2 linked regions of the Endozoicomonas sp. GU-1 genome follow. The protein of the gene in region 1 binds, or shares a complex with, the protein of each later gene. Links are inferred from orthologs where the notes say so. Each region holds a gene or a part of one and is shown on either strand. Other genes may lie near its edges.

Evidence for each region.
Region 2: the proteins of lpdA (region 1) and O3276_RS12245 are in contact, whole or in part, in a crystal structure (PDB 1EBD), measured with the Geobacillus stearothermophilus proteins. The link is inferred for Endozoicomonas sp. GU-1 from one-to-one orthologs. Residues at the interface, in WP_049624544.1 of Geobacillus stearothermophilus: Pro340, Ser341, Asp344, Tyr345, Arg403, Asp406, Val408, Glu431, Ala432, Gly433, Asp438; in WP_033016211.1 of Geobacillus stearothermophilus: Ile130, Ala131, Met132, Pro133, Arg136, Arg140, Glu141, Asn155, Arg157.

What each region holds. Positions count from the first base shown.
Region 1 is NZ_CP114771.1:1,477,184-1,480,437, reverse strand. The notes cover bases 301-3,234. They hold lpdA (dihydrolipoyl dehydrogenase), read left to right. Parts: upstream 301-1,014; coding sequence 1,015-2,454; downstream 2,455-3,234. Other genes in these bases: sucC (ADP-forming succinate--CoA ligase subunit beta), read left to right, coding at 2,576-3,234; odhB (2-oxoglutarate dehydrogenase complex dihydrolipoyllysine-residue succinyltransferase), read left to right, coding at 301-911. In the rest of the region: more of odhB, read left to right, coding at 1-300; more of sucC, read left to right, coding at 3,235-3,254. UniProt on the Escherichia coli protein: Lipoamide dehydrogenase is a component of the glycine cleavage system as well as of the alpha-ketoacid dehydrogenase complexes.
Region 2 is NZ_CP114771.1:2,989,939-2,993,078, reverse strand. The notes cover bases 84-2,903. They hold O3276_RS12245 (dihydrolipoyllysine-residue acetyltransferase), read left to right. Parts: upstream 84-635; coding sequence 636-2,171; downstream 2,172-2,903. Other genes in these bases: O3276_RS12235 (hypothetical protein), read right to left, coding at 2,324-2,903; O3276_RS12240 (2-oxo acid dehydrogenase subunit E2), read left to right, coding at 2,146-2,259; aceE (pyruvate dehydrogenase (acetyl-transferring), homodimeric type), read left to right, coding at 84-607. Also shown: more of aceE, read left to right, coding at 1-83; more of O3276_RS12235, read right to left, coding at 2,904-3,140.

The sequences.
Region 1 (3,254 bases):
CACGCAGGATGGCTGATGAGAAAGGCCTTGATCCTGCAGTCATTCCCGGTACTGGTAAAGGTGGTCGTGTAACCAAGGAAGATGTGGTTCGTCATGTTGAAGGTGGTGCTCAGGGGGCACCAGCCCCGGCGGTTGCTGCCACTCCGGCAGTGTCCACGGCTGCTGCACCAGCACCTCAGGTCGAGGCAACCGCACCGGTGTTTGCCGGTGAGCGTGTAGAGAAACGGGTACCCATGACCCGCCTGCGAGCCAAGGTTGCCGAGCGTCTGGTTCAGGCCCAGCAGAATGCGGCCATGTTGACTACTTTCAACGAGATCAACATGAAACCGGTTATGGAGCTTCGTGCCCAGTACAAAGATGCCTTTGAGAAGCGTCATGGCGTACGACTTGGTTTTATGTCTTTCTTTGTCAAGGCCTGTGTTGAAGCGCTCCGCCGTCATCCAGTGGTCAACGCCTCTATTGATGGCAATGATATTGTCTACCATGGCTACCAGGATATTGGTGTTGCCGTTTCCAGTGATCGCGGGCTGGTAGTACCAGTGCTTCGTAACACCGAAGATATGAGCCTTGCTGATATTGAGGCAAAGATTCGTGAGTTCGGTAAAAAGGCAATGGATGGCAAGCTCGGCATCGATGAAATGACCGGTGGAACGTTCACCATTTCCAATGGCGGTGTATTCGGTTCACTGTTGTCAACGCCCATCCTGAATCCACCACAGTCGGCCATCCTGGGAATGCATAAAATTCAGGAACGTCCCATGGCGGTTAACGGCAAGGTTGAAATTTTACCCATGATGTACCTTGCCCTGTCCTACGACCACCGACTGCTGGATGGCAAGGACGCAGTCACCTTTCTCGTGACCATCAAGGAACTGCTGGAAGATCCGGCCAGAATGCTTCTGGACGTTTGATTCCGGATTGTACCGGGCAGCCTTATTTTTTCTATTAAGCGGTGCTGCCCATTATTGACTTGACCCGTATACCTTGTTTTATAAACCGTTTTGGAAATAACTTATGGCAAATCAGTTCGACGTGGTAGTTATTGGCGCAGGCCCTGCCGGTTACGTCTGTGCTATTCGTGCAGCCCAGCTGGGGCTGAAAACTGCCTGTATCGAGAAGTGGTCCGATGACAAGGGCAAGGCCAAACTGGGCGGCACCTGCCTGAATGTTGGCTGTATCCCTTCCAAGGCCCTTCTGGATAGCTCCCACAAATACATTGAAGCCAAGGAAGATTTTGCCAGGCATGGCATTAAGCACAGCGGTGTAGACATCGATGTCCCAGCCATGCTTGCCCGTAAGGACAATATTGTGAACCAGCTGACTACCGGTGTTACCGGTCTGTTCAAGGCAAATGGTGTGAGCTTGCTGGAAGGTGCCGGTAAAGTGCTGTCTGGCAAGCAGGTTGAATTAACCAGGGCTGACGGTTCTGTCGAAGTGGTTGATGCTGCCAACGTGGTGATTGCCACCGGCTCCCGTCCCATTGAAATTCCCCCCACACCGCTGACTGAAGGCCTTATTGTTGACTCTACCGGTGCTCTTGAGTTTCAGGAAGTCCCGAAGCGTCTCGGGGTTATTGGTGCCGGTGTTATTGGTCTGGAACTGGGGTCTGTCTGGGGAAGGCTCGGTGCTGAAGTGGTTGTCCTTGAAGCCCAGGATAAATTCCTGGCCCTGGCTGACCAGCAAATCGCCAAAGAAACCCAGAAGATTTTCAAAAAGCAGGGACTGGACATTCGCCTGGGTGCACGGGTGACCGGTTCTGAAGTCAAGGGTAGCGAAGTTGAAGTTACCTATCAGGATGCCAATGGTGATGAACAGAAGCTGACCTTTGATAAACTGATTGTTGCTGTCGGTCGTCGCCCCTATACAGAAAACCTGCTGGCTACTGACTCCGGTGTCAATCTGGATGAACGCGGTTTTATTTTCGTTGATGATAACTGTGCCACTGACGTTCCCGGCGTTTATGCGGTTGGAGACGTGGTCCGGGGCCCGATGCTCGCTCATAAGGGCAGTGAAGAAGGCATTATGGTGGCAGAAATCATTGCTGGTCAGAAAGCACAGATGAACTATGACCTGATTCCTTCGGTGATTTATACTCACCCTGAAGTGGCATGGGTTGGTAAAACCGAAGAAGAAGTTAAGGCCAGTGGTGACGAGTACAAAGTGGGTACCTTCCCGTTTGCCGCCAGTGGTCGTGCGCTGGCTGCCAATGATACCCATGGCATGGTCAAGGTGATTGCCGACAAGGTAACGGACCGTATTCTTGGCGTTCATGTTGTGGGCCCAAGTGCAGCCGAGTTGGTGCAACAGGGGGTTATTGCCATGGAGTTCGCTGCCAGCAGTGAAGATCTTGCGCTGACCATTTTCTCACACCCAACCCTGAGTGAAGCGCTGCACGAAGCAGTTCTGGCGGTTGATGGCCACGCTATCCATATTGCCAATCGCAAACGTCGTTAAACGTATCTTAAGGGGAGCGGTCAGGGTCGACTTGCTCCTTTCTTCATAGACAATATCCAGGGATATGGTTTGACGAGAAACTTAAAAACAACGCTCAAATAAGAAAGAGGGCCGCGTCAGAATGAATCTTCATGAATATCAGGGCAAACAACTCTTTGCCAAATATGGACTGCCCGTCTCTCAGGGCGTCGCCGCAGATACGCCAGAGCAGGCCGCTGCTGCTGCCGATGAAATCGGTGGTAATCAGTGGGTGGTTAAGGCTCAGGTGCACGCCGGTGGTCGTGGTAAGGCGGGTGGTGTGAAACTGGTCTCCAGCAAAGACGAAATCCGCGCGTTCGCCGAGCAGTGGTTAGGTAAAAACCTGGTCACTTATCAGACCGATGAAAATGGCCAGCCGGTCAGCAAGATACTGGTTGAAAGCTGCACTGATATTGATCAAGAGCTTTATCTTGGCGCTGTTGTTGATCGCGCAACCCGTCGCATCGTGTTTATGGCCTCCACTGAAGGTGGGGTTGAAATTGAGAAGGTGGCGGAAGAAACACCGGAAAAAATCCTCAAGGCGACCATTGATCCCCTGACCGGTGCCCAACCTTATCAGGCCCGTGAGCTGGCTTTTAAACTGGGTCTGGAAGGAAAGCAGATCAAGCAGTTTACCCAGATTTTCCTTGGTCTGGCGAAACTCTTCCAGGAGTGTGACCTTGCCCTGCTGGAGATCAACCCGCTGGTAATCACCAAAGAAGGTGACTTGCACTGCCTGGATGCGAAAATCAACATTGATAGCAACGCCCTGTACCGTCAGC
Region 2 (3,140 bases), 1.5 Mb from region 1 along the record:
CACCGCCATGAATGAAAACTACCGTCAGCCAGCGCTGCCGGAAGGCCCTGAAGTAATCGAAGGCATCATCAAGGGGCTTTACAACCTGGAAGAAAATTCCCGTAACCAGGGGCTTAAGGTCCAGCTGATGGGTTGTGGCACGATCCTTGAGGAAGTCCGCGCAGCTGCCGGTATTCTGCGTGATGAGTTCAACGTGGAATCGGATATCTGGAGCGCAACCAGCTTTAACGAGCTGGCCCGGGATGGTCAGAACGCCAGACGTTACAACATGCTGAACCCTGAAGCTGATAAGCAAGTCAGCTGGGTTGAACAGCAGCTGTCTGGCCGTAAAGGTCCGGTTATCGCCGCAACTGACTATATGAGCCAGTACGCCAACCAGATCCGTGAGTTTGTGCCGGCACCCTTTGTTTCGCTGGGTACCGATGGATTTGGTCGCTCTGACACCCGTGAACAGCTGCGTCGTTTCTTCGAGGTAGACCGTTACTTCATCGTGGTGGCTGCCCTGTATGCACTGGTTCAGGATGGTGAGCTGGAAGCGTCCGTGGTCAGCGAGGCCATCAGGAAGTTTGATATTGACCCGTCCAGAGCTAACCCTCTGTATTGCTAAGTCCGGAACTGAAGAGAAGGTATGAGGAATGAGTGACGAAATCATCAAAGTTCCGGATATCGGCAGTGGTGAGGCAGAAGTCATCGAAATCTGCGTCCAGCCCGGTGATACGGTCTCGGCCGAAGACTCCCTGATTGTTCTGGAGTCTGACAAGGCCACCATGGAAGTCCCGGCACCACGGGATGGTGTGGTGACAGAAGTGCTGCTGACTATGGGTGACAATGTCAGCGAAGGTGCTCCGATGATTAAGATGGCTGCAGCAGCATCTGAGGTTGTCGAGCCCATAGCGGACAGTGGGCAGCCGGCAGAAGCCCCCGTGGCGGCAGCCCCGGTGATTGAAGCGGCCGCCGGTGGCTCCCGGACTGAGTCGGTGCATGTACCCGATATCGGTGCTGAAAATGTGCCGGTCATTGAGGTGAGTGTGAAGGTTGGGGACACCGTTGCCCTGGAAGACTCATTGATTGTTCTGGAGTCCGACAAAGCGACCATGGAAGTGCCTTCCCCGGTAGCAGGGGTGGTGACTGCGATTCACGTCAAGGAAGGTGATGCCCTGAGTCAGGGTGATCTGGTGATTGACGTTGAAGTGTCTGGTGGCGCAGCAGCACCGGCTGTCAGCCAGCCAGCGCCTGCAGCCGCTGCACCTGCCACTGTGCCACCGCAGCAGGAGGCTCCATCCCGCGCACCATCAGCACCACCCCCACATGCACAAGCGCACCCTGTGGAACTTGAGCGTACCAATCGCAAATTCCATGCAGGTCCCGCGGTGCGCAAACTGGCCCGTGAGTTCGGTGTTGATCTTGCTGAAGTGACCGGCAGTGGTCCACGTCGTCGCATTGTGAAAGAAGACGTACAGAAGTACGTGAAGATGCGCCTCAGTGAAAAGGCACTTTCAGGTCAAGGTGCTTCTACTGGTTTGGGTATTCCAGCCATGCCAGAGATCGACTTCAGCAAGTGGGGGGACATCGAGAAGGTGGCCCTGAATCGCCTGCGCAAAGTGGCGGCTCAGAACTTCCAGCGTTCCTGGCTGAATGTGCCGCACGTTACCCAGTTTGATGAGTGTGACATTACTGAACTGGAAGCGTTCCGCAAGGCTCAGAAAGCCATGGCCGAGGCCCGTGGTACCAAACTGACACCACTGCCGTTTATTCTGAAAGCCGTTGCTTACGTGTTGAAAGAGCTGCCACAGTTCTGTGCTTCCCTGAGCCCGGATGGTGAAACGCTGATCTACAAGAAGTACATCAACATTGGAGTCGCGGTTGATACCCCAGACGGTTTGCTGGTGCCGGTGATCAGAAACGTCGATCAGAAGAGCCTGTGGGAACTGTCGGTTGAATGTATCGAGCTGGCCGGTAAGGCCCGTGACAAGAAGCTGAAGCCTGATGAAATGCAGGGTGGCTGCTTTACCATCTCCAGCCTGGGTTCTATCGGTGGCACGGCGTTTACTCCGATCGTCAATGCGCCGGAAGTCGCCATTCTTGGTCTGTCCAGGGCCGCCATGAAGCCCGTGTGGAACGGCAGAGACTTTCGATCCAAAGCTGATGTTACCGTTGTCACTGTCTTATGATCACAGAGCCATCAATGGTGCGGATGCAGCACGTTTCACGACAATGCTGGGTGAATTGTTGACCGATATTCGCAAGCTGCTTCTTTGAGACTTTGGTTAATAAAAATCCGGAGGTGATTAATCTCCGGATTCAACATTGTATTTCTTTGAAGTTATGAAGAAGATAAAGAATTTTGGAGTGCTTTCCAGGCATCAAACATAACATCTACGTGTACAGGATCAAAATTTTCCCAAATCTTAACATTACGACTATGTTCTTCTCCAATTGATTCTAATATTCTTTCTCGAATCTTAATGGCGTTTTTTTCATGTTTAACCTTGATTGTTAACGAGGATCTACCTGCCTCAGCGCTTTTAATGTTGAAATCCTCATTCGGTTTAAAATTATTTTTTATTAAAGTACTCACATCAAAAATTTTCAAAGGGTTAGCAGATAAAAGCTCTGAAAACTCATCTATTGTAGAGGGTGTGTGGCCAGTAGATAAATACTTTGAAGAGTTATCTATTGCAGAGGCTGGTAACTTCTCATTTTCTGCTGGTGAAGGCGTTTTCACAGGACTTTGTTCCCGGGAAACACCAGGCTGCTGCGAGGCTGGTTCTGCTTTTTCCAGTACCTTTTGAGAAGCTACAGAGGCTGTAGGGGATTCCATACTGGTTTTCAGGTCTTTTTGTAACTGCCTATTGTCTTGTGGTAACAATCTGGTGTCATAGTCTTTGGTATCTGATAATTCGATGTTATTACCAAGCAGAGGTAAAACTGTATCATATGACGGCACAACTTGAGTGGCTAATCCTTGGTATTCGGACCATTTATTATCAGCTTGGTATTCGGAGCATTTATTATCAGGTGTATTATCTTCGTCATCAGATCCATAAGAATCTTCGTCATCAGATAAGTCATCTATTTTAAAAAATGTCCGATTATAAGAGTTACAGTTTTCAGCGTCTGTGATCATGGGTGGACCATCA